Regions from separate parts of the Streptomyces sp. 3211.6 genome, predicted to be linked through region 3. Evidence: riboswitches for the same ligand, from Rfam matches in the RefSeq annotation. Region 3 holds a riboswitch; each other region holds the start of a gene.
What was found. Region 3 has a riboswitch for thiamine pyrophosphate ahead of thiC (phosphomethylpyrimidine synthase ThiC). Riboswitches for the same ligand answer to the same signal wherever they lie in the genome.
Positions count from the first base shown of each region.

Region 1: another riboswitch for thiamine pyrophosphate. It lies ahead of BX286_RS26385 (thiamine ABC transporter substrate binding subunit); the one in region 3 lies ahead of thiC (phosphomethylpyrimidine synthase ThiC).
Region 2: another riboswitch for thiamine pyrophosphate. It lies ahead of thiO (glycine oxidase ThiO); the one in region 3 lies ahead of thiC (phosphomethylpyrimidine synthase ThiC).

Region 1 covers NZ_RBXC01000001.1:5,673,871-5,684,378, reverse strand. Annotated here, with positions in the region: gene BX286_RS26420 (hypothetical protein) at 1-234, shown strand, start outside; gene BX286_RS26415 (hypothetical protein) at 317-937, shown strand; gene BX286_RS26410 (ferredoxin) at 1,063-1,293, shown strand; gene BX286_RS26405 (NAD(P)/FAD-dependent oxidoreductase) at 1,283-2,677, shown strand; gene BX286_RS26400 (cytochrome P450) at 2,693-3,943, shown strand; gene BX286_RS26395 (ABC transporter ATP-binding protein) at 3,959-4,981, opposite strand; gene BX286_RS26390 (iron ABC transporter permease) at 4,981-6,597, opposite strand; gene BX286_RS26385 (thiamine ABC transporter substrate binding subunit) at 6,654-7,784, opposite strand; TPP riboswitch at 7,874-8,001, opposite strand; gene rlmN (23S rRNA (adenine(2503)-C(2))-methyltransferase RlmN) at 8,022-9,137, opposite strand; gene BX286_RS26375 (phosphatidate cytidylyltransferase) at 9,275-10,351, opposite strand; gene frr (ribosome recycling factor) at 10,351-10,508, opposite strand, start outside.
Region 2 covers NZ_RBXC01000001.1:2,393,563-2,404,070, forward strand. Annotated here, with positions in the region: gene BX286_RS11110 (NAD(P)/FAD-dependent oxidoreductase) at 1-755, shown strand, start outside; gene BX286_RS11115 (hypothetical protein) at 861-1,754, opposite strand; gene metF (methylenetetrahydrofolate reductase [NAD(P)H]) at 1,808-2,722, opposite strand; gene thiE (thiamine phosphate synthase) at 2,861-3,499, opposite strand; gene BX286_RS11130 (Rv2175c family DNA-binding protein) at 3,576-3,941, opposite strand; gene BX286_RS11135 (NAD(P)/FAD-dependent oxidoreductase) at 4,119-5,372, opposite strand; TPP riboswitch at 5,474-5,586, shown strand; gene thiO (glycine oxidase ThiO) at 5,584-6,780, shown strand; gene thiS (sulfur carrier protein ThiS) at 6,777-6,977, shown strand; gene BX286_RS11150 (thiazole synthase) at 6,983-7,777, shown strand; gene pknB (Stk1 family PASTA domain-containing Ser/Thr kinase) at 8,326-10,239, shown strand; gene BX286_RS11160 (deoxyribonuclease IV) at 10,246-10,508, shown strand, end outside.
Region 3 covers NZ_RBXC01000001.1:4,102,578-4,113,085, forward strand. Annotated here, with positions in the region: gene BX286_RS18920 (IclR family transcriptional regulator) at 1-508, shown strand, start outside; gene BX286_RS18925 (SsgA family sporulation/cell division regulator) at 606-1,058, shown strand; gene BX286_RS18930 (YibE/F family protein) at 1,095-2,534, opposite strand; TPP riboswitch at 2,574-2,718, shown strand; gene thiC (phosphomethylpyrimidine synthase ThiC) at 2,713-4,500, shown strand; gene BX286_RS18940 (glycosyltransferase) at 4,575-5,699, opposite strand; gene BX286_RS18945 (hypothetical protein) at 5,949-6,779, opposite strand; gene BX286_RS18950 (metallophosphoesterase) at 6,929-8,110, opposite strand; gene BX286_RS18955 (LacI family DNA-binding transcriptional regulator) at 8,328-9,443, opposite strand; gene hisC (histidinol-phosphate transaminase) at 9,806-10,508, shown strand, end outside.

The sequences.
Region 1 (10,508 bases), 1.6 Mb from region 3:
CTGCAGATCGGCTCGGTGAACGGGGCCACGGCCGCCCTGGTGGTCGGGGAGACGGTCCTCCCGGGTGCGATCGGCGTGCTGTGGCTGGGCGACGCCTCCCGGCCGGGGCTGGCCTGGCTGGCGGTCGCCGGCTTCGTGCTGGCGGTGGCCGGAGCCGTCGCGGTGGCCTGGTACGGCAACCACGACGCGGCCGCGGCCCCGGCGGAGGAGCCGGTCCCCGAGCCGGTGGGCTGACCCGGCCGGTCCCGGGCCGGGGGGTTCACCCCGACGGGTCCCCGGGGTGGCGCCGCCCCGGCGGCCGGGGCCTGCTGGGGGCATGGACTCCCCCACCAGCACACGGCTGCGCACCCCCCGCGCCGCGGGCATGGCCGGTGTCGTCTTCGCCGTGCTGCTCGCGGCCGCGATCGTGCTCATGCGGACCGCCATCCCCTCCGGGAGCCCGGCCGAGGCCGCCGTGGACGCCGACAAGCGCTGGGCCGTGCGGCTGGCTCTGGAGATCGTCCCGTTCGCCGGGATCTTCTTCCTGTGGTTCATGGGGGCCCTGCGGGAGCACTCGGGCGAGGTGGAGGACCGTTTCTTCGCCACGGTGTTCCTGGGCAGCGGCTTCATCTTCGTCGCCACCCTGTTCGTGGCCGCCGCGGCGGCGGGCTCCGTGCTCGACGAGGCCGTCCCGCCCTCCGGCTTCGGCCGGCCCTTCGCCTACACCGTCCTGACCTCGTACGCGATGCGCGTGGCGGCCGTGTTCGCCTTCTCGACCTCGGCCATCGGCCGCCGCCTCGGCGCCTTCCCCCGTCCCGTGGCGCTGCTGGGCTTCGCGACCGGCCTGGCCCTGCTGGTGCTCGCGTCGGGGGTGCCCTGGGTCGAGATGGTCTTCCCGTTCTGGGTCCTCGTCGTCAGCCTCCACATCCTCCGGGCCGGCCTGCGTCGCACCCCCTGACCTGCGCCTTCGCCGGCCGTTGCGCCCGGCAGGCGGCGGGTGGCTCCCGCGCGCATGCTGGAAGGGTGGAGGGAGGGGCCTCGGGGGCTGTGGGGGGTCATCGGGCACGGAAAGGCTGATGCCTCATGAGGCTTGTCGTCGACCTGAACCGCTGTCAGGGGTACGCGCAGTGCGCGTTCCTCGCACCCGACGTCTTCACCATGCACGGCGAGGAGTCGCTGCTCTACAACCCGCAGGCCCCCGACGACCAGCACGACAACGTCGTGCGCGCCGCCCACGCCTGCCCGGTCCGGGCCATCCTGCTGGACGCGGTGAACGGATCCCTCCAGCCTCCGGAGGCGAGCGGTGAACGGTGACGGAGCGCTGGAGCAGCTCAAGCGCGAGGGCCGCATCGTCGTCGTGGGCGCCTCCCTGGCAGGCCTGCGGGCCGCCGAGACCCTGCGCGAGAAGGGCTTCGCCGGCGAGCTGACGATGATCGGCGACGAGCCCTACGAGCCGTACGACCGCCCTCCCCTGTCCAAGCAGGTCCTGCTGGGCATGGCCACCGCCGACGGGACGGCCCTGCCCCGGCGCCGGGACATCGACGCGAAGTGGCGCCTCGGGGTGCCGGCCTCCGGCCTGGACATGGCGGCCCGACGGGTCCGGATGGCCGACGGGGACGAGGTGGAGTACGACCGCCTGCTGATCGCCACCGGGGTGCGCGCCCGGGCATGGCCCAACCCGGACGAGGCCGCCCTCGACGGGGTCTTCGTCCTGCGCACGCGCGGCGACGCGGCGGCCCTGGAACGCGCCCTCGCGGCCGGCCCCGGCCGGGTGCTGGTGATCGGGGCGGGGTTCACTGGCTCCGAGATCGCCTCCGCGTGCCGGGAGCGCGGGCTGGCCGTCACCGTGGCCGAACGCGCCGACGCGCCGCTGGTCGGAGCGCTCGGCGGGGTGATCGGAGCGGTCGCGGCCGAGATGCACCGCGAGAACGGGGTCGACCTGCGCACCGGGATCATGGTGACGAGCCTGGAGGGCGACTCCTCCGGCCGGGTCCGCGCCGCGCACCTCTCCGACGGCACCACACTGGAGGCGGAGGTGGTCGTCGTCTCGCTCGGCGCCCAGCGCAACACCGAATGGCTCACCGGGTCCGGACTCGGCGCGGGTCCGCGCGGCATCGCCTGCGACGCGGGCTGCCGGGCCTTCGACATCTGGGGCATCGTCACCGACGACATCTACGTGGCCGGCGACGTGGCCCGCTCCCCGCACGCCCTGTTCGGCTACCAGTTCCTGTCGCTGGAGCACTGGGGCAACGCCGTGGCCCAGGCCGAGACGGCCGCGCACAACATGCTCAGCCGGAGCGCCGACCGCCGCCCGCACCTGTGGGTCCCGGCGTTCTGGTCCTCCCAGTTCGGCGTCAACATCAAGTCGGTCGGGGTCCCCTCGATGGGCACCGAGATCGTGATCACCCAGGGCTCGCGCGCCGAGCGCCGTTTCGTCGGCGTGTACGGGTACCAGGGCCGCGTGATCGGGGCCGTCACCTTCGACCAGTGCCGCTGGCTGGACTTCTACGAGCAGCAGATCGAGCGGACCGCGCCGTTCCCGCCGCCGTACCCGACGGTGGACCGCAGGCCCGAGGGGGAGCGGCCGCTGGACGCGGACTTCCCCGACCCTTCGGTGCCCACGCACGGACCGACGATCACCCTGAGCGGCTACTCGCCGGCCGACCGGCGGATGACCTTCACCCCGGCGCACAACTGAGCACGAGGACCCCTCATGACCCAAGGCATCCTGCGGCAGATCCTCGACTACTCCAGCCGCGCCAACCCGTACCCGCTGTACGAGGAGCTCCGCAAGACCCCGGTGTTCCACGACGGGGACGGCCCGTACGTCGTCAGCACCTACCACGAGATCAAGGGCCTGCTGCACGACCCGCGCATCAGCTCCGACGCCCGCAACCTGACCCCGACGGCCGGCGACCCGCTGAGCCAGGCCGACGAGGGCGGGAGCGAGGTCCTGCCCCCCTCCTTCCTGAAGCTCGACCCGCCCGACCACGACCGGCTGCGGCGGATGACCAACCGGCCCTTCGGGCCTCCGCACTCCCCGCGCCGGGTCGAGCAGATGCGCGGCGAGCTCGGCGGCATCGTCACGGGGCTGATCGACACCATCGCCGCGAAGGGCGACCCGAACCGGATCGACCTGGTGGAGGAGTTCTCCTACCCCTTCCCGGTGACCGTCATCTGCCGGCTGCTGGGCGTGCCGCCCGAGGACGAGGCCCGCTTCCACGTCTGGGCCGACACCCTGGCCGCGAGCCTGGACCCCGATCCGGACGCCGATCCCGCGGAGCGGGCCAAGAAGACGGAGGGCGCCCGCATGGAGCTCGGCATGTACCTGGCCGGGCTGATCGAGGAGCGGCGCAAGAACCCGACCGGGGACATGCTCTCGGAGCTGGCGACCGGGCAGGGCCCGGACGGCACGATGAGCACCATGGAGGTGCTCAGCACGGCGGCGCTGCTGCTGATCGCCGGCCACGAGACCACCGTCAACCTGATCACGAACGGCATGCTCACCCTCCTGCGCAACCCGGAGCACCTGGACCGGCTGCGCTCCGACCCGGACGTGGCGGTGCCGATGGTGGAGGAGCTGCTGCGCTTCGAGCCCCCGGTGCAGCTGCTGCCGCAGCGCAGCACCCTGACCGACATCGAGGTCGCAGGGGTGACCATCCCCAAGGGCTCCTCGCTGTGGCTCATCCTGGCCTCCGGAAACCGCGACCCGAAGCGGTTCGAGGACCCCGACCGCTTCGACCCCGACCGCCCGGACGTCCAGCACCTGGGCCTGGGCAGCGGCATCCACAGCTGCTTCGGGGCGCCGCTGGCCCGGCTGGAGGCTGCGCTGGCCCTGAGCGAACTGGCCCGCAGGCTGGAGAACCCGCGGCTGCTGGAGGACCCGCCGCCCTACCGGCAGAACGCGGTCCTGCGCGGCCCGCGCCACCTGCCCGTCGCCGTCGACGGCATCCGGGCGGCCTGATCCGCGGGCGGCGGCTCAGGCCACCGGAAGGACGACCACCTCGGAGGGCGTGAAGGCCACCGCGATCCGGTCCCCCACGGCCGGCGCGGCGGCCAGAGCGCACTCCGCCTCCAGTACGGGTCCCTCCTCGGGCCGCAGCAGCAGGGCCACGTGCGTCCCGCGGAAGGTACGGGATTCCACCACGCAGTCCAGCCCGGCCGCGGCGGGCACCACCCCGGCCGGCCGCACCAGCAGCCGCTGCTCCCCCTCGGGGGAGCCCTCCGGCACCGGGACCTTCCCCCACGGGGTGGCGGCCGCACCGCCGGTGACGGTGGCCGGGACCACGTTCTCGAAGCCGAGGAACCGCGCCACGAACTCCGACGCCGGCCGCTGCCACACCTCCAGCGGGGTCCCCGCCTGCGCGATCCGCCCGTCCCGCATCACCACCACCCGGTCGGCGAGCGCGAAGGCCTCGCCCTGGTCGTGGGTGACGGCCAGCACGGTGGTGCCCAGCCTGGAGAACAGTCCCTGGAGCTCGACCACCAGCCGCTCGCGCAGCCCCCGGTCCAGCTGGCCCAGCGGCTCGTCCAGCATCAGCAGCCGGGGCGAGGGGGCCAGCGCCCGGGCCAGAGCGACCCGCTGCTGTTCGCCGCCCGACAGCGAGGCCACGGCCCGGCGCTGGGCCCCGGGCAACCCCACGAGGTCCAGCAGACGGGCGACCCGCTCCTCGTACTCCGGCTTCGCGGAGCGCCGTACGCGCAGGCCGAAGGCGACGTTCCCGCCGACGTCCCGGTGCGGGAACAGCTGGTGGTCCTGGAACATCAGACCCACCCCCCGCCGGTGCACCGGCACCCCGGCCTGGTCGGCGCCGCCCAGCAGGACCCGTCCGGCCGAGGGCCGCTGGAGCCCGGCCACCACCCGCAGCAGGGTGGACTTGCCGCTGCCGCTCGGTCCCAGCACGCAGACGGTCTCGTGTTCGGCGACCTCCAGGTCCACCGCGTCCAGGACCGCCCGGTCGCCGAAGCGGACCGTCACCCCTTCGAGCCGGAGCAGGGTCATCAGAACTCTCCCGAGGTCTTGTCGGGTCGCAGTCGCTCCAGTACCAGCAGGGACACCGCGCACACCAGCATCAGAATCGTGCTCAGGGCCATGGCCTGCCCGTAGTTCATCTCACCGGCCCGGCCCAGCAGTCGGGCCACGGCCACCGGCAGCGTCGGGTGGTCCGGCCGGGCGATGAACACCGTCGCGCCGAACTCGCCCAGCGAGACCGCGAAGGCGAAGCCCGCCGCGATCAGCACCGCCCGGCGCACCAGCGGCAGGTCCACCTCCCGCCACACCCGCAGCGGCGAGGCCCCCAGCACGGCCGCGGCCTCCCTCAGCCGCCCGTCGACGGCCCGCAGCACCGGCAGCATGGTCCGCACCACGAACGGCACCCCGACCAGCGCCTGGGCCAGCGGCACCAGGATCCAGGAGGTCCGCAGGTCCAGCGGCGGCCGGTCCAGGGTGATCAGGAACCCGAAGCCCACCGTCACGGCGGACACCCCGAGGGGCAGCATCAGCAGCGCGTCGAAGCCCCGGACGAAGCGGCCCGCCCGCCGGGCCAGCGCCGCGGCCGCGAGGCCGCCGACGGCCAGGGCGATCCCGGTGGCGGCGAGCGCGTACTGGAGGGAGTTCCAGATGGCCTCCAGCGGCGGCACCAGAAACGTTCCGCCCCCGGCACCGGCCTCCTGGAGCGCCCGGTAGAACCCGAACCCGTACCCGCCGGGGGCATCGAGGGACCGCTCCACCAGCACCGCGAGCGGGGCCACGATCAGCAGCGCCACCGTCAGCAGCACCCCGCCCAGCAGCCCGCGCTGCGCCCAGCCGCGCGGCGGGTGCGCGGTGCGCGCGGGGTCGACCAGCCGCAGCGCGGTCTCCCTGCGCCGCACGGTCCAGGCGTGCACCCCGAGGATCACCCCGACGGCGGCGAACTGGACCAGCGTCAGCACCGCGGCCGTCGGCAGGTCGAGCAGCTGCGCCGTCTGCCGGTAGACCTCGACCTCCAGCGTGGCGTACGAGGGCCCGCCGAGGATCTGCACGACGCCGAAGGAGCTGAAGGTGAACAGGAACACCATCAGCGCGGCGGCGGCCACCGCCGGGGCCAGCGCCGGCAGGGTCACCCGCCGCCAGGCCGCGAACCGCCCGGCGCCCAGCACCCGGGCGGCCTCCTCCTGGCGCGGGTCCAGCTGCGCCCAGAGCCCGCCGACCGTGCGGACGACGACGGCGTAGTTGAAGAACACGTGGGCGAGCAGGATCGCCCAGACGGTGGTGTCCAGCCGCACGCCCCACACCTCGTCCAGCAGCCCCCCGCGCCCGACCAGGGCCAGGAAGGCGGTGCCGACGACCACGGTCGGCAGCACGAACGGGACGGTGACCAGGGCCCGCAGCAGCTGCTTGCCGGGGAAGGAGAAGCGCGCGAACACGTAGGCGCCGGGCAGCGCGACGATCAGGGTGAGCGCGGTCGAGGCGAGCGCCTGCCAGGTGGTGAACCAGAGCACGTCGGCGATGTCCGGCTGGGCGAGCACCTCGCCGATCCGGCCGAACTGCCAGCCCTCCCCGGTCTTGAGCCCGCGGCCGACGATGGCGGCCACGGGGTAGGCGAAGAACAGCCCGAAGAAGGCGAGCGGCACGGCCATCAGGGCCATCCTGACGGCGGTGGCCCGCCCGCCCTCCGCCGGGGCGCCGTCGCGTACTACTTCACGACGATCGAGGACCATGCCTTGACCCACTGGTCACGGTTCTTGGCGATGGCCTCGGGGGCCACGTTCTCCGGCTTCTCGACGACCACGCCGTGCTTGGTGAACACCTCCGGCAGCTTCGCGTCCTTGACCACCGGGTTCACGAACATCTGGAGCGGCATGTCCTCCTGGAACTTCTTGCCGATCAGGAAGTCGATGAGGGCCTTGCCGCCCTCCTCGTTCTTCGCGCCCTTCAGCAGGCCCGCGAACTCGACCTGGCGGAAGCAGGTTCCGGTGGCCACGCCCGTGGGGGCCTCGGCCGGCTGGGGCTCGCCGTAGAGGACCTCGACCGGCGGGCTGGAGGCGTAGGAGACGACCAGCGGGCGGTCGCCCTTGGCCTTCTTGCCGCCCGCGGAGCCGGAGAAGCGCTCGTTGTAGGCCTGCTCCCAGCCGTCGACGACCTCGACGCCGTTGGCCTTGAGCTTGCTCCAGTACTCCTTCCAGCCTCCCCCAGAGGCTTCGCCCTGGGAGGTGCCCCCATCGCCGTACTTGCCGACGGAGGCGAGGAGGAAGCCGAGGCCGGGCGAGGAGGTCGCGGCGTTCTCGGTGACCAGCAGGTTCTTGTACTCGGGCTTGACCAGGTCGTCCAGGGTCTGCGGCGGGGCGATCTTCTTGTCGGCGAAGTAGGCCTTGTCGTAGTTGACGCAGATGTCGCCGGAGTCGACCGGGGTGACGCGGTGCTGCCGGTCGAGGACGAACTCGGGCTTGACCTCCGCCAGGCCCTTGGCCTCGTACGGGGTGAAGATCCCGTTGTCGAGGGCGCGCGAGAGGAGCGTGTTGTCGACGCCGAAGAAGACGTCGCCGCGCGGGGAGCCCTTGGTGAGGATCTCCTGGTTGAGGGCGGCGCCGGCGTCCCCGGACTTCAGCACCTTGACGGTGTAGCCGCTCTGCTGCTCGAACTCCTTGAGGACCGGCTCGCTGACGTTGAAGGAGTCGTGCGAGACGAGGGTGACGGTCTTGGACTTCGGCGATCCGCTCGCGGCGGCCCCGCCCTCGTCCTTGCTGCCGCCGCCGCACGCGGTCAGCGTGCCGACGCCGAGGGCGGCGGCCAGCGCCGCACCCGCGATCTTCTTGGTGGTGCTCACGGTTGATTCCTCCTGGGTATGACCAGGAGAAGACGCGGCCCCGCCCGGGCGCTCTGGTGGAGCGCGGCGCCCGGGCAGGGCGCAACAGCTTGAGGTGGTGACCGAACTTCCTACCCAGAATGACCTGGGCGAGGTTCAGAGGGTCTGCGGCCACGGTGCTCGATCCAAAAACGTGTTGCCGCACTCTCAGCGCTGTGGCGCTCCCCTGTCGGAATATGCAGATGTACGCGGGCCAGACTACCGCTCGCTCGCCGCGAGCTGTCCGCACGCTCCGTCGATCTCCTGGCCGCGGGTGTCCCGGACGGTCACGGGCACGCCGTGCCGGGCGATGGCCTCGACGAAGGCCTTCTCGTCCTCGGGGCGCGAGGCGGTCCACTTCGAGCCGGGCGTCGGGTTCAGCGGGATCAGGTTGACGTGCACCCGCTTGCCCTTGAGCAGGCGGCCGAGGAGGTCGCCGCGCCAGGCCTGGTCGTTGATGTCGCGGATCAGGGCGTACTCGATGGAGATCCGGCGGCCGGACTTCTCCGCGTACTCCCAGGCCGCGTCGAGGACCTCACGGACCTTCCAGCGGGTGTTCACGGGGACGAGGGTGTCGCGCAGCTCGTCGTCCGGGGCGTGCAGGGAGACGGCGAGGCGGCACTTGAAGCCCTCGTCGGCGAACCGCAGCATGGCCGGAACCAGGCCGACGGTGGAGACCGTGATGCCGCGCTGCGACAGGCCCAGCCCGTCGGGCTCGGGGTCGGTGAGCCGGCGGATGGCGCCGACGACGCGGTTGTAGTTCGCGAGCGGCTCGCCCATGCCCATGAAGACGATGTTGGACAGGCGGGCCGGGCCGCCGGGGACCTCGCCGTCACGCAGGGCGCGCATGCCGTCGACGATCTGGTGCACGATCTCGGCGGTGGAGAGGTTGCGGTCGAGGCCGGCCTGGCCGGTGGCGCAGAACGGGCAGTTCATACCGCAGCCGGCCTGCGAGGAGATGCACATGGTGACCCGGTCCGGGTAGCGCATCAGGACGGACTCCACGAGGGTGCCGTCGTGCAGCTTCCACAGGGTCTTGCGGGTCGTGTCGTCGTCGCAGCTGATGTGCCGGATGACGTTCATCAGCTCGGGGAGCAGCTCCTGCTGGAGCTTCTCGCGCGAGGCCGCCGGGATGTCGGTCCACTCCGCCGGGTCGTGGGCGTAGCGGGCGAAGTAGTGCTGGGAGAGCTGCTTGGCCCGGAACGGCTTCTCGCCGATCGCGGCGACCGCCTCGCGGCGCTCGGCCGGGGTGAGGTCGGCCAGGTGCCGGGGCGGCTTCTTGGCCCCTCGCGGAGCGACGAAGGTGAGCTCACCCGGAGCGGGACGGGGGGCCATGCGGTACTCCTCGGTACGACGGGGTGGGGGTCACCCCGCGCGTGCAGGGCCGGTCCGCTGCGGCTCTCGGCCGCCGGACGGAAAGGGCGCGCCGCGTGAAGGCGGCGCGCCCTCCAGGATAACCCGGCCCGGACCCGTCAGCCGGTGCCGACGAAGGCCGCCAGCAGCAGCCAGACGACCGGGGCCGTCGGGAGCAGCGAGTCGAGGCGGTCCATGATGCCGCCGTGGCCCGGGAGCAGCGTCCCCATGTCCTTGATGCCGAGGTCGCGCTTGATCATCGACTCGCCCAGGTCGCCCAGGGTGGCGCTGACGGCGACGGCCAGGCCCAGCAGCAGGCCCTGCCACCAGGAGCCCCCGTCGATCAGGAACTCCATGCACAGCGCACCGGCCCCCATGGCGAAGGCCACGGCGCCGAGGAGTCCCTCGCGGGTCTTCCCGGGGCTGATGCGGGGTGCCAGCTTGGTCTTGCCGAAGCGCCAGCCGACGGCGTACGCCCCGGTGTCGCTGACGACGGTCAGCAGGAGGAAGGTCACCACCCGCTGCGGGCCGTCCTCGGCCGTGAGCAGCATCGCGACGAACGTGGCCAGGAAGGGCACGTAGAACGCCGCGAAGACGCCCGCGGTGACGTCCTTGAGGTAGTCCTCGGGCGGTTCCGTCATCCGCCAGACGAGCACCGCCAGCGCGGTCAGGGCCATGGCGACCCAGGCGCCCTCGGCCCCCCGGACGAAGCCGGCGATGACCATCGCCGCGCCGCCGACCGCGAGCGGGACCAGCGGGGCCTTGATGCCCTTCTTCTCCTGGAGCCGGGAGGTGAGCTCCCACAGACCGACGACGACGGCGACGACGATCACGCCGACGAAGACGGCCTTGACGATGAACAGCGAAGCGAAGATCACCGCGCCGAGGCCGACGCCGACCCCTATGGCGGCCCGCAGATCCCGCCCCGCGCGCTTCTTCTGCGGCGGGGGCGAGGCGTCCTGCGGTGCCTGCGAAGGCGGGGGCGGGGGGCTGGGCATGGGCTCCTGCAACGGCATCTCGGTACGGAGCGGGGGGCCGCCGGCGAAGGCGGCCCCCCGATCGCGTGCTTCCCGGTCGTCGAACGCACGGCCGGCGGCATCGGGCACGATGGGCATGGGCGCAGTCTGCGGGCCCACCAGCGCATCGTATGCGGGACCCGCCGGTACCGGCTCAGCGGCCCAGGGAGAGTCGTTCATCAGACCTCGAGGAGCTCGGCTTCCTTGTGCTTGAGCAGCTCGTCCACCTGCGCGACGTACTTCGCGGTGGTGTCGTCGAGCTCCTTCTCGGCGCGGCGCACCTCGTCCTCGCCGGCCTCCTTGTCCTTGACCAGCTTGTCGAGGGCGTCCTTGGCCT
Region 2 (10,508 bases), 1.7 Mb from region 3:
TGCGCGAGCTCGCCACCGCCGTGTACGAGCGCTGCCTGGAGCGGAAGGTGGAGTTCGTCTTCGGAGCCCCCGTACGGGCGGTGCTGAGCCGGGACGGCCGGGCGGCCGGGGTCCGGCTGGACGACGGCACCGAGGCAGCCGCCGACTCCGTGGTCTGCGGGATCGACCCGAGGCAGCTCCCGTCCGGCTCCGTGTCCTGGCCGCGCGGCAGCGTGCAGGCCCGGGGCGGCTCGGTGCCCGGCCGGCTGACCCTGCTGCTCGCCCTGCGCGGCGGCCGCCCGGCGGACGCCGTCCACCGCACGCTGGTGCACTCCCCGGGCTCCGCCGCCGTCCAGCTGGTCACGGTGCTGCGCCCGGACGACCCGTCCACCCGGCCCGACGAGAACCACGAGGCGGTGACCGTGAGCGCCGTGTGCGGCCCCGCCGGAGGGGCCGCGGTGCCGGACCCGGAGAAGCTGCTGGACCTCGCCGCACGGGCCGTCCCCGACCTGCGCAAGCGGCTGCTGTGGCAGGAGGTGCGCACCCCGGAGCACGTGGAGGCGGCCACGGGCGCCCTCGGCGGCTCGGTGCCCGCCCCGGCGCTGCCGGGCGACGGCGGGCGGCTGCTGTACCCGGCCAACGCGACGGGCCTGCCCGGGCTGTACCTCGCGGGCGGCTGGGCGCACCCCGGCGGCGGGCTCGCGCACGCGGGGATGACGGGGGCCCTGGTGGCCGGCCTGATCGTCGAGGGGGCGGACTTCCGCGGCTCGCAGTGAGCCGCCCGGGCCGTGGGCCCGCGGCGCGCGCAAAAAAAGGGGGGAGGGCCCGGCTCGTACGAGCCGGGCCCTCCCCCCTGGCCGCTCCAGCGGCGGGTACCGGCTTCAGTAGCGGTACTGCCCGTACTCGCCGTTGCCCTGGTACGGGTACCCCTGCTGCTGCGGGTCCTGCTCCGGGTAGGGCTGCGGGGCCGCGTCGGTGGCGCGCTGCTGCGGGACCCAGACCCCGCCGGGCGGGGTGTCCATGGAGTACTGCTGCTGCGCGGGGTCGTAGTGCGGGTAGTCGTACGGCTGGCCCGGGGAGACCGCCCCGCCGGTGCCGATGTACGGGTCGGAGTAGGCGGCGTAGACCTGCTGGTCACCCGCCGGGTACCCGCCGGTGTAGTCGTAGCCCCCCTGCCCCTGCCCGGGGCCGGGGTAGGCGTGCTGCCCGCCGTCGTGGCCGTCCGCGGCGAACGGGGAGGCGAAGGCGGTGGTGGCGTCCGGCTGCTGGGGGGCGAAGCTCTGTATCCCGTAGGAGCCGGTGTCCTCGGGCACCGGCTGCGGGACGAAGACGTTGCGGTCGTCCCGGTCGCCGGCGTCCTCGTGGGATGGGAAGTCGGCGCCGGCACCGGCGGCGGCCGGGTCCTGGGAGCCGTACTCCAGCCCCGTCACCTCCAGCGCGGGCTCCTGGCGCTGTGCACCGCGCCCCGAGTGGCGGCGGCGTCTGCTCGGCGCCTCCTGGCGGACGGGCCGGCCGTCCTTGCCCTTGCGCAGGGCCCAGCCGGCGACGAAGCCCTTGCGGAAGGAGAGCGTCACCAGAGTCTGGCCGACGGCGAAGGCGATCGCACCGACGGCGATGACGAGCACCGACGGCAGCACGACGCCGGCGACCACGCCGAGGAACCCGGCGAAGGCGAGCAGGCGCCAGCGCAGCCGGGCCTTGTACTGCATCAGGACCTCGGCAAGCAGCCACAACGCGACGAAAGCGAACGCGATGTAGAGGACCGTCATTCCCATGCAAGGCCCCTCTCGGTACGGCCGTACCGCGCGGGAGACGGGGAGACGGCCGATCAGGCCCGCTGGTGCAGGCCCAGGTTCTCGTAGATTTCGAGAGTCGCCGTGGAATTGTTCAGCGTGATGAAGTGCAGTCCCGGAACACCTTCGGACAGCAGCCGCGCGCAGAACTCCGTGGCGAACTCGATGCCAATGGAGCGTACAGCGGCCGGATCGTCCTTGACGGCGTGCATGCGGTCTTTCACGGCGTCGGGGAAGACCGCGTTGCTCAGCTGGGGCAGTCGGTCGAGCTGCTTGATACCCACAACAGGCATGACCTCGGGGATGATCGGGGTCTCGCAGCCCGCCTTCTGGACGCTGTCGCGCAGCCTCAGATAATTCTCGGGGTCGAAGAACATCTGGGTGATGGCGTAGTCCGCACCTGCGCGGCACTTGTCCACGAAGTACCGGATGTCCGTATCCCAGTTGTCGGAGCGGGGGTGCATCTCGGGGAAGGCGGCGACGCCCACGCAGAAGTCGCCGGACTCCTTGAGCAGGCGGACGAGGTCGGCCGCGTAGTCCACGCCCTCGGGGTGCTTGACCCACGGGCCCATGGGGTCGCCCGGCGGGTCGCCGCGGAGCGCGAGCATGTTGCGGATGCCGGCGTCGGCGAACTGGCCGATCACGTGGCGCAGCTCGGCGATGGAGTGGTCCACGGCGGTGAGGTGCGCGACGGGGGTCAGGGTGGTGTCGGCGGCGATCTGCTGGGTGGCGCGGACGGTGCCGCCCCGGGTGGAGCCGCCGGCTCCGTACGTGACGGAGACGAAGCTCGGGGAGACCGCCTCGATCCGGCGGAGCGCGTTCCAGAGGTTGCGCTCGCCCTTCTCGGTCTTGGGGGCCCAGAACTCGAAGGAATACGAGGCTCCGGACGCGAGGAGGTCGCGGACCGTGTGTGCACGGTCCGACCAGGTGGAAGCGGTACCAAGGGCCATATGGGCAGGTTAGACGCGCCCCGCCGGACGCCGAAGCACTGTCCATCCATTGGACAGATTTTTGGACACCCGGGCGCGGGCCCGAGCGCGGCACGAGCTCCGCACGAGTGGGCTACGAGACCGGCCGCCCGGGATCCGTCACGCGAGGCGGGCGCGGACGCGCTTGGCCAGGTCGGCGGCGGCGGCCCCGGGGTCGGTGGCCTCGGTGATCGCACGGACGACCACGACGCGGGTGGCTCCGGCGTCGAGGACCTCGTCCAGGTTCGCGGCGTCGATGCCGCCGATGGCGAACCAGGGGCGGTCCTGCTCCAGGGAGGCCGCGTAGCGGACGAGGCCGAGGCCCGGGGCGTAGCGGCCGGGCTTGGTGGGGGTGGGCCAGCAGGGGCCCGTGCAGAAGTAGTCCACGCCCGGTTCGGCGACGGCGGCGTCGACCTCGGACTCGGCGTGGCAGGAGCGGCCGATCAGGACGTCCCGGCCGAGGATGGCGCGGGCGGCGGGGACGGGGATGTCGCCCTGGCCGAGGTGCAGGACGTCGGAGCCGATGGCGTGCGCGACGTCGGCGCGGTCGTTCACGGCGAGCAGCTTGCCGTGGCGGCGGGCGGCCTCGGCGAACACCTGGAGGTGTTCGAGTTCCTCGCCGGCCTCCATGCCCTTGTCGCGGAGCTGGACGATGTCGACGCCGCCGGCCAGGACGGCGTCGAGGAACTCGGGGAGGTCCCCCTGCCGCTTGCGGGCGTCCGTGCACAGGTAGAGCCGGGCGTCGGACAGCTGCTGCATGGGAGTACCCCTTGGCGGTGATGGAGTGCGGGCGGGCCGAGGTTACCCGGCCCGCCCGCATCCGTGGATCAGCCGGTCAGAGGGCGAGCGCCTGAGCGCGGCGCTTCACCTCCGTGCCGCGGTTCTCCCGCAGCGCCTGCACGGGGGTACCGGGCAGGGAGGGGTCCTCGGTGAACAGCCATTCCAGCATCTCCTCGTCGGAGAAGCGGTCGTCGCGCAGCACGGTCAGCAGGCCGACGAGCCCCTTGACGACCTTGTCGCCGTCGATGAACTGGGCCGGAACCTGCAGCGCGCGGTTCTCGCCCCGGCGTACGGCGATCAGCTGCCCTTCCTTGACCATCTGGCGGACCCGGGTCACCTCGACGTCGAGCATCTCCGCGATGTCGGGGAGGTACAGCCAGGAGGGGACTAGGGCATCGATCTTTGCGTCAATCTCGGTCACGGACACAAGCCTGCCACCTCGGCGGGGCGCCCGGTACCCGGCCCCGTCCGTCCGGGTCCGGGCCGGTGCGCGGACTGGCGTCCGGGCCGGTGGGCGGACAGGCGTCCGGGCCGGGGCCCGGGGCCGGGTGCGGGTGCGGGTGCGGGCCCGGGCACGGACCCCTGTCGGAGGGGTCCGTCAGGCGGCGGCCGATTTCAGCGGGACGCCCGGGTCGGCGACCTTGGCCGGGTCGACGGGGGTGCCCGACTCGATCAGCTTGCGCCCCTGGGCCAGGTCCCGGGGCCGGCCCACGGCCAGGACGGCGACGAGCACGTCCCCGCGCAGCCAGCACACCGACCAGGTGTCGCCGTCCGGGTCGCCGCGCCACAGCAGGGTGTCGGCGCCGCCGTGGTGGCCCGCGTACTGCACGAAGCGGCCGAACTGCTCGGACCAGAAGTACGGCACCGGGTCGTAGGCCTGGACGGCCTCCCCGGCGACGATGTTCGCCGCGACGGCGCGGGGGCCCTGGAGGGCGTTGTCCCAGTGGTGGACCAGCAGCCGGGTCCCGTAGCGGGCCGACGGGAAGGAGGAGCAGTCGCCGACGGCGTACACCCCGGGCAGCGAGGTGCGCAGGTGGGCGTCGGCGGTGACGGAGCCGTCGGGGCCCCGCTCGACGCCGCTGCCGGCGAGCCAGTCGGTGGCGGGGCGGGCGCCGATGCCGACGACGACGGCCCCGGCGGGCAGCTCGCCGCCGTCCGCGAGGAGCACCCGGCCCTCCTCGATCCCGGCCACCTTCGCGCCGGTGAGCAGGGTGGCGCCGGCGCCCTCGTACCAGCGGGCCATGGGGGCGGCGACCTCGGCGGGCAGGGCCCCGGCCAGGACCCGGTCGGCCGCCTCGACCACGGTGACGGCGCAGCCGGCCTCGCGGGCGGCGGTGGCGAACTCGGCGCCGATCCAGCCGGCCCCGACCACCACGACCCCGGGGGCGGCGGCGAGCACGGGGCGCAGCCGGGCGGCGTCGTCGAGGGTGCGCAGCAGGTGGACGCCGGGGACGCCCTCGGTGCCGGGCAGGGTCAGCGGGGTGGCGCCGGTGGCCAGGACCAGGACCTCGTACGGGACGGGTCCGGCCTCGGTGTCCAGCTCGCGGTCGGCGGCGCGCAGGCCGGTGACCTCGGTCCCCAGGCGCAGGGTGATGCGCAGGCCCTCGAAGTCGACGTCGAAGGCGGAGTCCTCGGCCTTGCCGAGCAGCACCGCCTTGGAGAGCGGGGGGCGGTCGTAGGGCTGGTGGGGTTCGGCGCCCAGCAGGGTCACGGGGCCGGTCCAGCCCTGGTCCCGCAGGGCCACCGCGGTCTGCACGCCGGCCATGCCGGCGCCGACGATCACCACGCCGGGCCCCGGCTGCTCCGTCTGTTCCGTCTGCTGCTGCGTCTGCTGCTGCGTCTGCTCACTCACACGGTCAGCCTAGCCACCTGACGACCTGTCAGGAAAGCGGGGGCCGCCCGGCGCGGGGAGGCAGCCTTACCCGCCACCGGCCCCGGGGTTAGTCTGGCCACCGTACCTATCGCGGGAGTCCGGGCGCACCGGGCTGAGAGGGAGGCTGGCCGGCCTCCGACCGTACGAACCTGATCCGGGTCATGCCGGCGAAGGGAGGGGCTGGACGCCCATGCACGCATCCGACAAGGGATCCGACCACCGGGGCCACGACGTCCGCCACGACGTCCTCGTCATCGGTGGCGGGATCATCGGCCTGGTCACCGCCTGGCGGGCGGCCCGGCACGGGCTGCGCACCGCGCTCGCCGACCCCGACCCCGGGGGCGGCGCCGCCCGGGTCGCGGCCGGCATGCTCGCCGCCGTCACCGAGCTGCACTACGGCGAGGAGACCCTGCTGGGGCTCAACCTCGCCTCCGCCGCCCGCTACCCGGAGTTCGCCGCCGAGCTCACCGAAGCCAGCGGCGGCATGGACCTCGGCTACCGCGCCTGCGGCACCCTCGCCGTCGCCCTCGACGCCGACGACCGCCTCCACCTGCGGGAACTGCACGCCCTCCAGCGGCGCTGCGGCCTGGAATCCGAGTGGCTCACCGGCCGCGAGTGCCGCCGCCTGGAGCCCATGCTCGCCCCCGGGGTGCGCGGCGGGCTGCGCGTCGACGGGGACCACCAGGTGGACCCGCGCCGCCTCGCCGCCGCCCTGCTCACCGCCTGCGAGCGGGCCGGGGTGCGCATCCACCGCGCCGGCGCACGCCGGCTGCTCGTCACCGCCGACCGGGCCCGCGGGGCGCTCCTCGACGACGGCACGGAGCTCCTCGCCGACCAGGTGGTCCTCGCAGCGGGCTCGCTCAGCGGCCGGCTGGAGGGCGTACCGGAACAGGTGCTGCCGCCCGTACGGCCGGTCAAGGGACAGGTGCTGAGGCTGGCCGTACCGCCCGCCTACGCGCCGTTCCTGTCCCGGACGGTACGGGCCGTGGTGCGCGGCAGCCACGTCTACCTGGTCCCGCGCGAGAACGGCGAGCTCGTCATCGGCGCCACCAGCGAGGAACTCGGCTGGGACACCACCGTCACCGCGGGCGGGGTCTACGAGCTGCTGCGCGACGCCCACGAGCTGGTCCCCGGCATCACCGAGCTGCCGCTGGTCGAGACCCGGGCCGGGCTGCGCCCGTGCTCCCCCGACAACGCCCCGCTGCTCGGCCCGACCGACCTGCCCGGACTGCACCTGTCCACCGGCCACTACCGCAACGGGGTGCTGCTGACCCCGCTCACCGGCGACGTGATGGCGGAGCTGCTGACCACCGGCGCCGTGCCGGAGATCGCCCGTCCGTTCTCCCCCCGCCGCTTCTCCCCCGCACGTCAGGAGTCGTACGCATGACCATCTCCGTCAACGGCGAGCCGCGCGAGGTCGCGGCCGGCACCACCCTCGACGCGGTGGTCGCCACCCTCACCACGGCCCCGTCCGGCGTGGCCGCCGCCCTCAACGAGACGGTCGTCCCACGCGGCCGGTGGTCCCTCACCCCGGTCGGCGACGGCGACCGGGTCGAGGTCCTCACCGCGGTCCAGGGAGGCTGAGCGCGATGGCCGACGACCTGTTCGCCCTGGGCGGCCGGACCTTCTCCTCCCGCCTGATCATGGGCACGGGCGGCGCCCCGAGCCTGGAGATCCTGGAACGCGCCCTGATCGCCTCCGGCACCGAGCTGACCACGGTGGCGATGCGCCGCCTGGACCCGACGGTGCAGGGCTCGGTCCTGTCGGTGCTGTCCAAGCTGGACATCGCGGTCCTGCCGAACACCGCGGGCTGCTTCACCGCCGGCGAGGCCGTCCTGACGGCCCGGCTGGCGCGGGAGGCCCTGGGCACGGACTGGGTCAAGCTGGAGGTGGTCGCGGACGAACGGACCCTGCTGCCGGACGCGGTGGAACTGCTGGACGCGGCGGAGGTCCTGGTCGACGAGGGCTTCACGGTCCTCCCCTACACCAACGACGACCCGGTGCTGGCCCGGAAGCTGGAAGACGTGGGCTGCGCGGCGATCATGCCGCTGGGCTCCCCGATCGGCTCCGGGATGGGCATCCGCAACCCGCACAACTTCGAGCTGATCGTGGAGCGGGCCGGGGTCCCGGTGATCCTGGACGCGGGGGCGGGGACGGCGTCGGACGCCGCCCTGGCGATGGAGCTGGGCTGCGCGGCGGTCATGCTGGCCTCGGCGGTCACCCGCGCCCAGGAGCCGGCCCTGATGGCGGCGGCCATGCGCGACGCCGTCTCGGCGGGCCGCCTGGCCCACCGAGCGGGCCGCATCCCGCAACGCCGCTTCGCGGAAGCCTCGTCCCCGACGGAGGGCCGCGCCACCCTGGACCCGGAGCGGCCGGCGTTCTGAGGGGGCCGCGGGGCTCGCGACGGGGGCACGCCATCTCCCCCTCGAGGGGCGGACGCGGAACGGCGCCTGCCCACCCGCCCCCGAGTGCGGGCGGTGGGATGGGGGGGCGGCGTCCCGCCGGGCGGTGACCGGACAGCCGGACAGGATCCGGGGGGCGGGGCCCCACTCGGCGGTCTCAGGGATGGGTTGGGGCTTTCCGTCAGTCTCATCGTCCTTCCGCGTCGGGCCACCCTGTCAAGGGTCGCCGCAGGCGATCGCGCAGCGACGCGACCGAAGGGAGCGCCCTTGACAGGGCGGCCCGGACCGGAAGGACAGTGGGACTGACGGGAAACCCCCAGACCGGCTCTGAGACCGCTGAACGGGGCACCGCCCTCCCCCGGCCCCGCCCGGCATCCCACCGCCGCCCCGCCCCCGCACCCCGAGCCACCGGCACCGCCTCGCCGGGCCCGCCCCCGCGCCCCCCGAGCCCCCGCCCCCGCATGTCACGGCTGCGCTGCAAGCGTGGACGCCCCGGCCGGGGGTGGCGGAGGTCCTCGTAGAATCGCCGGGTGGATACGACCCTGGATGACCCCCTCGTCGGGCGCGTGCTCGACGGCCGCTACCGCGTCGACGCGCGCATCGCCGCAGGCGGCATGGCGACGGTCTACCGGGCGCTCGACACCCGCCTCGACCGCGTCCTCGCGCTCAAGATCATGCACCCGGACCTGGCCGCCGACACGGCCTTCGTGGACCGTTTCATCCGCGAGGCGAAGTCCGTCGCACGCCTGGCCCACCCCAACGTCGTGGCCGTCTTCGACCAGGGCACGGACGGGCCGTACACCTACCTGGCGATGGAGTACATCTCCGGCTGCACCCTGCGCGACGTCCTGCGCGAGCGCGGCGCGCTCCAGCCGCGGGCCGCGCTCGACATCCTCGAACCGGTCCTCGCCGCCCTCGCCGCCGCCCACCGCGCCGGCTTCGTCCACCGGGACATCAAGCCCGAGAACGTCCTGATCGGCGACGACGGCCGGGTCAAGGTCGCGGACTTCGGCCTGGTCCGCTCCGTGGACGCCGCCACCCACACCACCGGCTCCGTCCTCGGCACCGTCTCCTACCTCGCCCCCGAGCAGATCGAGGACGGGGTCTACGACACCCGCGTGGACGTCTACGCCTGCGGCGTCGTCCTGTACGAGATGCTCACCGGCTCCAAGCCGCACACCGGCGGCACCCCGGCGCAGGTCCTGTTCCAGCACCTCAACGAGGACGTCCCGCCCCCGTCGGCCGCCGTCCCCGGGCTCCCCGCCGCACTCGACGAGCTCGTCGCCCGGGCCACCGCCCGCACTCCGGAGCTGCGCCCCACGGACGCCGCCGCCCTGCTGGGCCTGGCCCGCGAGGCGCGGGCGCGGACAGGCGAGGCCGAGCTGGACGCCGTGCCGCCGCAGGCGCGGTCCACCGAACGGTCCGCCGCCGAGGACCGCACCAGCGTGATCCCGCGCCCCCTGGCGGGGCAGGCCGCCGAGCCCGTCCTGCACCACACCTCGCGCCTGGAGCGGCCCCCCGCCCCGGCGCCCGAGGCGCCCCCAGCGCCCCGTCGGCAGCGCCGCGGCACGTTCCTCGTCATCGCCGCGGTCCTGCTCGCCCTGGGCATCGGCACCGGCGTCTGGTACATCAACTCCGGGCAGTTCACCAAGGTCCCCAACCTCCTCGGCAAGACGGAGGACCAGGCCAGGGCGGAGCTCTCCGCCGCCGGGCTCGGCGTCAAGAAGGTCGACCGGAAGTTCAGCGAGGCCTTCGACCGCGGGACGGTCATGGACTCCGACCCCGCCGGCGGCAAGAAGATCCGCGGCAACGGCGCGGTGACCCTGACCGTCTCGCGCGGCCCCGAGCTGGTCAGCGTGCCCGACCTCAAGGGCCGCCCGCTGGAGGACGCCAAGGCGGAGCTGACGAAGGCCGGGCTGGCCCCGGGCATCGTCACGCAGGCCTTCAGCCAGGACGTGGCCCAGGGCTCGGTGATCTCCACCGACCCGGCGGGCGGCCAGAAGCGGGCCCCCGACTCCGCCGTCGCCCTCCAGGTCAGCAAGGGCCGTCCGGTGCAGGTCCCCAGCGTCACCGGACAGCCCGCCGACCAGGCGCGCGCCGCGCTGGAGGCCCTCGGCCTGAAGGTGGCGACCGCCCCCGACCAGGTCAACTCCCCCGCGCCCGCCGGAACGGTCGCGAACCAGTCGGTCGCCGCGGGCACCCAGGCGGCGGGCGGGGACACCGTCACGCTGACCCTCTCCAAGGGCCCCCGCCCCGTCCAGGTGCCGAACGTCGCCGGCCAGGACGTGGACACGGCCCGCAAGACCCTGGAGGCCCTGGGCTTCAAGGTGAAGGTGGAGCGCCCCTTCCTGTCCTTCAGCAGCACGGTGGACACCCAGTCGCTGCCCGCCGGGCAGAGCGCCCCCGAGGGCAGCACGATCACCATCAAGACCAAGGGGCTCTGAGCAGCGGTGCTTCGCAATCCCGTGGGCGGGCACGTGCCCGTCGCCGGCGGGCTCGCCTCGGTGGGCCTGACCTACGCCCGTGAGATGGGCGCCGAGGCCGTCCAGGTCTTCGTCGCCAATCCGCGCGGCTGGGCCACCCCGACCGGGAACCCGGCGCAGGACGAGCTGTTCCGCGCGCAGTGCGCCGAGGAGTCGGTCCCGGCGTACGTGCACGCCCCGTACCTGATCAACTTCGGCTCGCACACCGAGGCGACCGTGGAGAAGTCGGT
Region 3 (10,508 bases):
CAGCATGATCCTCGACTCGCTCGCGCACTTCCGCGACGTGGTCGGGGCCCCCGTCTACTTCGCGGTCTACCGCGAGGGTGAGATCGAGGTCGTGGGCGTCTCGGACACCCCGGCGAACCCGGCCTGTGAGGAATGGGCCGACTTCCGCGCCACCGCGCACGCGCACGCCATCGGGCAGTGCCTGCTGGGGCAGCTGGACGAGAAGACGCGCAGGGACTACTACGACCGTCACCCGGTCGAGGGCATCACGCCGTACACCGTGCGGGACATGCACGCGCTGGAGGAGCGGATCGGCTCCCTGGAGCGGATGCAGCCGGTGACCGAGCGTCAGGAGTACGCCCTGGGCACGGTGTGCGCGGCCATCCCGATCACGGCCGGCGACACCGCCGCGACCATGGCCATTTCTCTACCTGTTCACCAAGAGTCGCGCTTGCTCTGTGTAGTCGATCGACTACGGAGTGAAGTAGGCGCGCTGTTGAGCACCCTCTCCTTCTCTATCAGTATCTGAAAACTCACTCCTTGTGATCTGCTGGCGCTTCCACCACCCTTGTCAAGAGGGCCCTGGGGGATCATTCCTGGCCACTTCCACTACAGCGGGGTAGGCAATGCGCGAGTCGGTACAGGCAGAGGTCATGATGAGCTTCCTCGTTTCCGAGGAGCTCGCGTTCCGGATCCCGGTGGAACTCCGGTACGACGCCCGGGACCCCTACGCCGTACGCCTGACCTTCCACCTTCCCGGAGACGCCCCCGTGACCTGGGCGTTCGGCCGGGAACTGCTTCTCGACGGGATCAACGGGCCGTGCGGTGACGGCGATGTGCACATCGCCCCCACCGAACCGGGAGAGCTCTCGGACGTCCACATCCGCCTCCAGGTCGGCGGTGACCGGGCCCGGTTCCGGGCCGGCGCCGCTCCGCTCGTCGCGTTCCTCGACCGGACCGACCGGATCGTTCCGCTCGGGCAGGAGCGCAGCCTCGGCGACTTCGAGGAGACCCTGGACGAAGAACTCGGCAGGATCCTCGCCGAGGCGCAGCAGCAGAAGGAGCAGAACGCGGGCTGAGGGCCCCCTGCCTGCCAGGGGCCGTTCCCCGGGCCCTCAGCGCTTGCGCCGCCGGCCCCGGCCCCGGCGGGCCGGTGGCGCTTCCGGCACGGGAGCGGCCGCGTCAGGGCCGGGCCGGTCCGCGGACACCACCAGCGCCGCCAGCGCCGTGGTGACGGGGACGGAGGCCACGAGCCCGATCGAACCCACGAGGGTGCGTACGATCTCCTCCGCCACCAGCTCGCTGTTCGCCACGGTGCCCATGCTGCTGTTCGCGATGGAGAACAGCAGCAACAGGGGCAACGCGGCACCCGCGTAGGCCAGTACGAGGGTGTTGACTACGGACGCGATGTGGTCGCGCCCGATCCGGATGGCCGCCCGGTACAGCGCGCGCGGGCCCATCTTCGGGTCCGCCTGGTGGAGTTCCCAGACGGCCGAGGTCTGGGTGACCGTCACGTCGTCGAGGACGCCCAGCGATCCGATGATCACGCCCGCGAGCAGCAAACCGCTCATGTCGATGTCCGGGTAGAGCCCGTGGATCAGCCCGGTGTTGTCGTCCGTGTTCCCGCTCAGGAACGCCCAGTCGATGAACAGCGAGCCCAGCAGGCCGATCAGCAGCAGGGAGACCAGGGTGCCGAGGACGGCGACCGAGGTGCGCGCCGTCAGGCCGTGGCACATGTAGAGGGCGATCAGCATGATCGCGCTGGCCCCGACGACCGCGACGACCAGAGGGTTGGAGCCCTGGAGGATCGCCGGGAGGATGAACAGGGTCAGCACCCCGAAGCTGACCACGAGCGCGATGAGTGCGAACAGCCCGCGCATCCGGCCGACGACCACCACGGCGACCGCGAAGATGCCCGCGAGCAGGGTCATCGGGAACTTCCGGTTCAGGTCGATCACGGAGTACTGGAGGTCGCGCGGCGCGTCCGGCGCGTAGGCGACCACCACTTCCTGGCCCTTCGCGAGCTGCCGCGGCGCACCGGGCTGGACGATCTCGAAGAAGACGCGGCCCTTCTCCGGTCCGGTGCCCACCTCGACGGTCGCCCTCTTGCACGCACCGCCCGGCGCCGCTTGCGACGCGCCCCCGGGGGCGGCGGCGTTGCCGGAGGGGGGAACCTGCGCGGCGTTCACCGACTTGCAGTCGATGTCGGCGAGCGCGACCACCTTGCCCTGCTGCGTCTGGCGGTCGAAGCCCACTCCGGTCCGCTCGTGGGCGGGGGCGCCCCCGGGCCACAGCACCACGAGGCCGACGAAGACGGCGGCGGCGAAGGGGATCAGTACGGCGGAGATCACCCGGCGCAGGTGCTTGGAGACCGGGGCGGCGGGACCGTGCCCATGGGAATGCCCGTGGCCGTGGGAATGCCCGGGTGGGCTCCCGGCCGGATGCCCGTGGGAGGCGTGCTCGTGACCGGTGTGGCCACGGGGCTCTGTGGGCTCGTTGGGGGGCGGCGGCGAGGTCGTCACCGGCAGATCATCGCAAGAGATGAGGGGGCCCACTGTTCAGCACGCCACAGATGACGCTAGCGTGGGGGCTACTTTGCACAACGCGGGAGCTCGGAGCACCGGGCTGAGAGGGCGCTGATCACCGTACGCGCAGGAGATTGCGTACGGGAGGAGGCTGCGTCGACCGCCGAACCTGTTACCGGGTAATGCCGGCGTAGGGAGATCAGGTCTCATGACCATTCAGGATGCACGCACGCCTGCCGTCGGCGAGAACGCCGACGGCCAGACCGAGCGCCAGCCCGGCTGGCACAAGGGATACCTGCCGGGTTCCCGCCCCGACATCCGGGTGCCGGTCCGCCAGGTCCACCTCACCAACGGCAAGGACGTCACGCTCTACGACACGTCCGGTCCGTACACCGACCCGCAGATCGAGACGGACGTGCGCCGCGGCCTGCCGCCGCTGCGCGAGAACTGGATCATCGGCCGCGGCGACACCGAGGAGTACGCGGGCCGCCCCGTGCGCCCCGAGGACGACGGGATCAAGCACACCTCGCCGCGCGGCGGCCTCAAGAACCTCGACGCGGTCTTCCCCGGCCGCCCGCGCCTGCCGCGCCGCGGCCGCGGGGGCCAGGCCGTCACGCAGCTCGCGTACGCCCGCCGGGGGGAGATCACCCCGGAGATGGAGTACGTCGCGATCCGCGAGAACGTCTCCCCGGAGGTCGTCCGCGAGGAGATCGCCGCGGGCCGCGCGGTGCTCCCGGCCAACGTGAACCACCCGGAGATCGAGCCGATGATCATCGGCAAGCGGTTCCTGGTGAAGGTCAACGCCAACATCGGCAACTCCGCTGTCACCTCCTCCATCGAGGAGGAGGTCGACAAGATGACCTGGGCCACCAAGTGGGGCGCGGACACGGTCATGGACCTCTCGACCGGCCGCAACATCCACACCACGCGCGAGTGGGTCCTGCGCAACTCCCCCGTCCCGATCGGCACCGTGCCGCTCTACCAGGCGCTGGAGAAGGTCGACGGCCGGGCCGAGGACCTGACCTGGGAGATCTACAAGGACACGGTCATCGAGCAGGCCGAGCAGGGCGTCGACTACATGACGGTCCACGCCGGCGTGCTGCTGCCGTACGTGCCGCTGACCGCCCGCCGCAAGACCGGCATCGTCTCGCGCGGCGGCTCGATCATGGCCGCCTGGTGCCTGGCGCACCACAAGGAGAACTTCCTCTACACGAACTTCGAGGAGCTCTGCGAGATCCTCGCGGCGTACGACGTCACGTACTCGCTGGGCGACGGCCTGCGCCCCGGCTCCATCGCGGACGCCAATGACGCCGCACAGTTCGCGGAGCTGAAGACGCTGGGCGAGCTGAACACGATCGCCAAGCGGCACAACGTGCAGACGATGATCGAGGGCCCGGGCCACGTCCCGATGCACAAGATCAAGGAGAACATCGACCTTCAGCAGGAGATCTGCGAGGAGGCGCCGTTCTACACGCTCGGCCCGCTCACCACGGACGTGGCGCCCGCCTACGACCACATCACCTCCGGCATCGGCGCCGCGATGATCGCCTGGTGGGGCACCGCGATGCTCTGCTACGTGACGCCGAAGGAGCACCTGGGCCTGCCCAACCGCGACGACGTGAAGACCGGCGTCATCACGTACAAGATCGCGGCGCATGCGGCGGACCTGGCCAAGGGCCACCCGGGCGCCCAGGAGTGGGACGACGCCCTCTCGGACGCCCGGTTCGAGTTCCGCTGGGAGGACCAGTTCAACCTGGCCCTCGACCCGGACACGGCCCGCGAGTTCCATGACGAGACGCTTCCGGCCGAGCCGGCCAAGACCGCGCACTTCTGCTCCATGTGCGGTCCGAAGTTCTGCTCGATGAAGATCTCGCAGGACATCCGCCGTGAGCACGGCGGTGACCTGAAGGCCGAGGAGATCGAGGCGGGGATGGCGGAGAAGTCCGCCGAATTCGCCGCCTCGGGCAACCGCGTCTACCTGCCTCTGGCGGACTGACCCGGCCGGACGAGCCGTCCCGCGACCTCTTGGGGGAGGCGCGGGACGCATCCGCTGAGTCGCCGGGCCGTGGACTAGGCCGAAGTCGGCGATGTTTCACGTGAAACAGCCGGTTTCACGTGAAACACCGCCCGGCCCAGCTTCTTCCGAGCGAAGTCCAGGTTCCCCACGACGCGTTCGCGGTGCTCGTCGGGCAGCTTCCCCTCGCTCAGCAGGCGCTCGCAGCACTCCAGGGACTCGCGGTACTCGCCGACCCAGTACGCGGCGATGGCGAGTTCGTCGAGGGCGCGCCACTCGTGCCAGGCGTACTCCACGAACAGGATGTCCTTCGGGTAGGGGATCCGGGCGGCCTCCTTGGCGAACATGTAGGCCAGTGGCCATCGCTCCTCCACTCGGCAGAGACCCGCCAGATCTCCGATCGCCTCGGCGCGCGACGGGCGGCTCTCGAAGGCCCGCAGGTAGCGGTCCATCACCTCGGCAGAGGGCCGTCCCAGCCTCGCGGCGGCCCGTGCGGCGTAGACCCGCGCGAGGTAGGTCTCCTCGTAGAAGCCGACCATGGCCGCCCGGCGGTCGTAGGCGGCGAGGGACTTCTCCTGCTCGCCCGCGTCGCGCCAGCTCTGCCCGAGGTAGAACATGTAGCGGGCGTTCTCGGGCTCTTTGACCAGCCCCTGTTCGAGGACCGCCGCGTCGCGCAGGTACTTCTGACGCTGACCTTCCTCGCGGAGCCGGGCACCTCCGCCGATGCTGAGGATGTGGACGCCTTCGAGCGTTCCGAGGCTGTACTCGCCGCCGCAGTCGATGTACTCGTGGAGCACGCCGACATAACGCCAGGGCAGCCGGGTGGAGACGAGTGCCGCCCGGTAGTGGACGATCGGGCCGTCGTGCAGGGCGATCCGGTAGGCGTCGAGGGTCAGCTCCGGCATCCGGAACCCGGGTTCTGCCTCCATCGCGTCGTCGGCGTCGATGAACAGCAGGTAGTCGGCACTGTCGCGGGCGAGCTCGATGGCCTCGGTCCTGCTGCCGTCGAAGCCCTTCCACGGGCGTTCGTAGAGGGTGCCGGGGAGGTCCCCGAAGCAGTCCCGGATGACGTCCTGGGTGCCGTCGGTCGAGCCGGTGTCCACGATCACCCAGGTGTCGATCAGCGGGCGTACCGAATCGAGGCATTTCCGGATGGTGGGGGCCTCGTCCTTGACGATCATGTTCAGACAGACTTTTGGTCTCACGGGTCCCGTCCGCTGGTGTGGGCCGTACGTTCTCGCGGCCGGCCGGGTCGGCTGGATCGTCGGGGACTTTAGGGAGCGGGGGCAGCGTGCCGGGGGGCGGCACGCCGGGAAAGTCTGAGTTGGCCCGATTGGCGGCACGGGGTGAGCCGAGGCGCCGACACGGTCCTCGCCCGGCGGTCGACGCGGACCGCCAGGCCGCCCGTCCGGACCGGACCGCTCCGGACCTCAGTCCGGCCGGTGCTCCGGGCCGCCGAAGTCCGGGCTGGTGAAGTCCGGGCTGGAGTAGCCGGGCCGCGCTCCCGGCGCGCCGTCGGACGGGCTGCTGAAGTCGGGCCGGGTGTATCCCAGCTGGGGGATGCGCCCAGCCCCCGGCGTACGGGGCACCGGGTAGCCCGTCCCGGCGGTGGGGTCGGCCAGCGCGTCGCGCAGGAACGGCATGATGCCCCGTTCCAGCAGCGCGTTGCGCCAGGCCTCCCGGGCCCGCGCGAGATCGTCGGGTATCGGCACGCTCTCCTCCGCGGCCACCTCGGTGGAGCTGTTGCGGAGGGCCGCCACGAGGAGCGAGACCACCGCGAAGACCAGGGCGACCACGGTGAGCCCGCCGAACAGCCAACCCGCCGTCAGCATCGTGCGTGCGAAGGCAGGTTCGGGATCGACGGCCTTCAGGCAGTAGCCCACCAGCAGGAAGATCAGCATGGCGGCGCCCGCCAGGACCGGTGCGAGGACGGCGACCACGGCACTCACGCCCGCGCCCCCGCCGTCGCCCTGGCCGTCGCCGTCCTCGGCGGTGTCCACGTCGGTGTTCGCGCGGCCCGACAGGGCCTCGTCGCGCAGTTCCTCCCGGACCTTCACGTAGTGGGTGTACTCGGCGGCAGCGGCGGCGGTCAGGAGTGCGATGGCGCTCAGGGCCATGGTGCGCAGTTGTTCGGCGTTCAGCCGTTCGCCGAGGGCGGCGAGCTCGGGCCGTTCGTCCGCCGTGCGCAGCGCCTCGTCGAGGAGCCGGTCGAATTCGGGTCGGTCTTCGGTGAGCAGGTGCGGACCGCTGGTCATGTGCATCCCCCGATGCTCCGTACGAGCCGGTTTGCCCGCGTAGAACCGGGCGCCGGCGCAGAACGGAGGAGAGCCTGCTACGGACAGGGCGATGGTAGAGCGCCCCGGCCATGGGGTGACAGGGACTTTCGGGAAATACCCCGCTCGGTGAACACTCAGTCGCGCAGCGGCAGTTGTTGGACCAGCAGTTTGCCCGCCATTGTCACGCCGCCGTCCATCGCGATGGCGAGCCCGTCCGCGTACACGTGCGGTCCGTCGACGGCTTCCGGCCCGTGTGCCTCGTCGCCGTCCTCGGTGCCCACCTCGCCGAGCAGGTACGGGATGGGGCTGTGGCCGTGGACTACGCGGCTGCCGCCGTAGGTGGCCAGCAGCCGGCGCACGGCCTGCGGGCCCGTCTCCTCGTCGCGGAAGGCGAAGCGCTTGGTGAACTTCCGGAACAGGTCCCAGGTGGTGTCGGCGTCGTTGCGGTTGAGAAGTTCGTGGATGGTGTCGTTGACGTCCTCGATGGAGTCGCCGTAGTCCAGGTACGCGGTGGTGTCGGAGTGCAGCAGCAGGTGCCCGTCCGCCAGGGTGGCCGCGTCCAGCCGGGACATCCACTGGAGGTGGACGTCCTCCAGGCGCTCCATGTCGGCGCGCTGGCCGCCGTTGAGCAGCCAGGCGGCCTGGAAGGTGGCGGTGCCGGCGCCGGAGTTCACGGGGGTGTCGCCGAACCGCTTCGCGCCGATGAGCAGCAGCTCATGATTGCCCATCAGGGCCTTGCAGTAGCCCCCGGCCGCGGCGGCCTCGGCGGACAGCCGCATGACGAGGTCGATGACGCCGATGCCGTCGGGGCCGCGGTCGGTGAAGTCGCCGAGGAACCAGATCCGGGCGTTGCCGGCGGACCACTGGCAGTCGGCGTCGATCAGGTTCTGCGCCTGGAGCTCGTGGATGAGCTCGTCGAGGTAGCCGTGCACGTCGCCCACGACGTAGAGGGGGCCGGGGCCGGCGCCCGGGGCCTCCTGCGGGACGTACTGGACCTGGACGGTGTCTCCGGGCCCGCCCGTCGCGCCGCGCCCGATCACGGGCAGGTCGCGCTGGGTGGGGGTGTAGCCGTCGAGGTCGTCCTCGGGGCCGGCGGCCGGGAACTCCGGGTGGGCGGCGTCGCCCGTGCGCTGCTGCGGAACGGCCTCCGGGGTGTAGTACGCGGGGTACTCGCCGTACACGGGCGTCTCCCCGGGCAGGCCGGCGGACACGGCGTACGGCGCGGGTTCGTTGACGGGCACCCGGAAGTCCCGCAGCGTGTCCGTCCGCATCGCGGGTCCCTGACCGGCCCCCTGAGTCATCGACCCCTCCACCACCGTCGCGCTGCCGTACATCTGCGGACCCTGCTCACCTCTGGGGCGGAGGGTCCGTGATGTCGTGCGCCCATCATAGGAATGCGGCTCGCGCTCTGTGACGCACCAGGGGTGGTGAATCCTGGGCGGAACCAAGCCTTCCTGCCGTTTTCACCCGATATAGGGGTTGTTGAAATCATCGGCGGGGCCGCCCGGCCCCGCCGATACGGCGGTCCGGTGGTCAGTCCTGGGACGGCGAGCGCGGGGGGCTGATGGTGGTCCGGGGGGTTCTGCGCTGCGAGGACGTACGGATGATCAGCTCGGTCGGGACGACCTGTTCGACGGGACGTCCGGTGTCGACCCCCTCGATCGCGTCGATCAGCAATTGCACGACGGCGGTACCGATGCGGCGCGGCTTGAGGGAGAGGGTGGTGATGGGCGGCTCGGTGTTCGCGTAGACGGTGGACTCGCTGCAGCAGACCAGGAGCAGGTCCTCGGGGACCCGCAGCCCGTAGCGCCGGGCGGCGGCGAGGAGGTCGGTGCCGTTCGGGTCGAAGAGTCCGTAGACGGCGTCGGGGCGGTCGGGCCGGGCCAGGAGCCGGTCGGCGGCGACGGCTCCGGCGCAGGGGTCGTGGGCGGGATAGGACTCGTACACCGGGTCCTGGCCGACGCGTTCGCACCAGCTGAGGTAGGCGGTCGTGGAGAGCCGGGTGTAGGTGTCCGTGGTGGTGCCGGTCAGCAGCCCGATACGGCGGGCCCCGGCGGCGGCGAGGTGGTCGAGCAGGCCCAGCACGGCGGCCTCGTGGTCGTTGTCGACCCAGGCGGTGACGGGGAGGGACCCGGCGGGCCGGCCGTCGGAGACCACGGGCAGGCCCTGGCGGACGAGCTCGCTGACCACCGGGTCGTGGTCCGAGGGGTCGATGACGACGGTGCCGTCCAGGGCCACGTTGGACCAGACGTCGTGCCGTGAGGTGGCCGGGAGGATGACGAGGGCGTAGCCGCGTGCGAGGGCGGCGGAGGTCGCGGCCCGCGCCATCTCGGCGAAGTAGGCGAATTCGGTGAAGGTGAAAGGTTCATCCCCGTACGTCGTCACGGTGAGGCCGATGAGGCCCGACTTTCCGGTACGGAGGGTGCGGGCGGCGGCGGATGGCCGGTAGCCCAGCCGGTCGGCCACCTCGCGGACGTGGCGGCGGGTGGCGTCCGGCAGCCGCCCCTTGCCATTGAGCGCGTCGGAGACGGTTGTGATGGACACACCCGCCGCGGCGGCCACGTCCCTGATGCCGGCGCGGCCCTGTCGGCCGCCGACCCGCCGGGTGGTCTCGGCCCGGCTCACGTGATGCTTCCCTGCTGCTGTCATGGCGAGCCGATAGTAGGGCTCGGAGGGCAGGGTGGTTCAGGTGCATATGCACGGGTTGACAGGCACGATTCTGCTTGGTTCGCCACCCCCAATGACCTTGGAATTGAAGGTATTTGGCGATGCGAGCCAAGGGTGGGGCCTGTCGGCGGGTACGAGCATGCCAAAACGCGGCGGCCCCGGACCGTTCGCAACTCACCTGCACGAGGGACGCGCGCCACGGCGCGGGCCACCGGCGCACGCATATATGCGCGCGCTCCCCCTGTGTTCCTGGCGCCCGCCATTCTCGGATCGGCGGAATCCTCATAAGGTGAGCAGTATTGAGTCGACGGAGACGTCGACGGGACGGTCGAGGAGGACCTGCGGTGAGCGAGAAGAGCCCGAAGCTGCGCGCCGAGCTGGACGGCATCCCCACCTACAAGCCCGGCAAGCCCGCCGCGGAGGGCGGGGCCGTCGCTTTCAAGCTGTCCTCGAACGAGAACCCCTACCCGCCGCTGCCGGGGGTCCTGGAGACCGCGGTCGCGGCCGCCCACCGTTTCAACCGCTACCCGGACATGGCCTGCACGGGCCTGGTGAACGAGCTGGCGGAACGGTTCGGCGTGCCGGCCGAGCACATCGCCACGGGCACCGGCTCCGTGGGCGTGGCCCAGTCGCTGATCCAGTCGACGGCCGGCCCGGGTGACGAGGTCATGTACGCCTGGCGGTCCTTCGAGGCCTACCCGATCATCACGCAGATCTCGGGTGCGACGTCGGTGCAGGTCCCGCTGACCGACGGGGACGTCCACGACCTGGACGCGATGGCCGCGGCGATCACCGAGCGGACGCGGCTGATCTTCGTTTGCAATCCCAACAACCCGACCGGCACCGCGGTGCGCCGGGCCGAGCTGGAGCGGTTCCTGGACCGCGTGCCCTCCGACGTCCTGGTGGTGCTGGACGAGGCCTACCGGGAGTTCGTCCGCGACACCGACGTGCCGGACGGCATCGAGCTCTACCGCGACCGTCCCAACGTCGCCGTGCTGCGTACGTTCTCCAAGGCCTACGGCCTGGCCGGGCTGCGCGTGGGCTTCG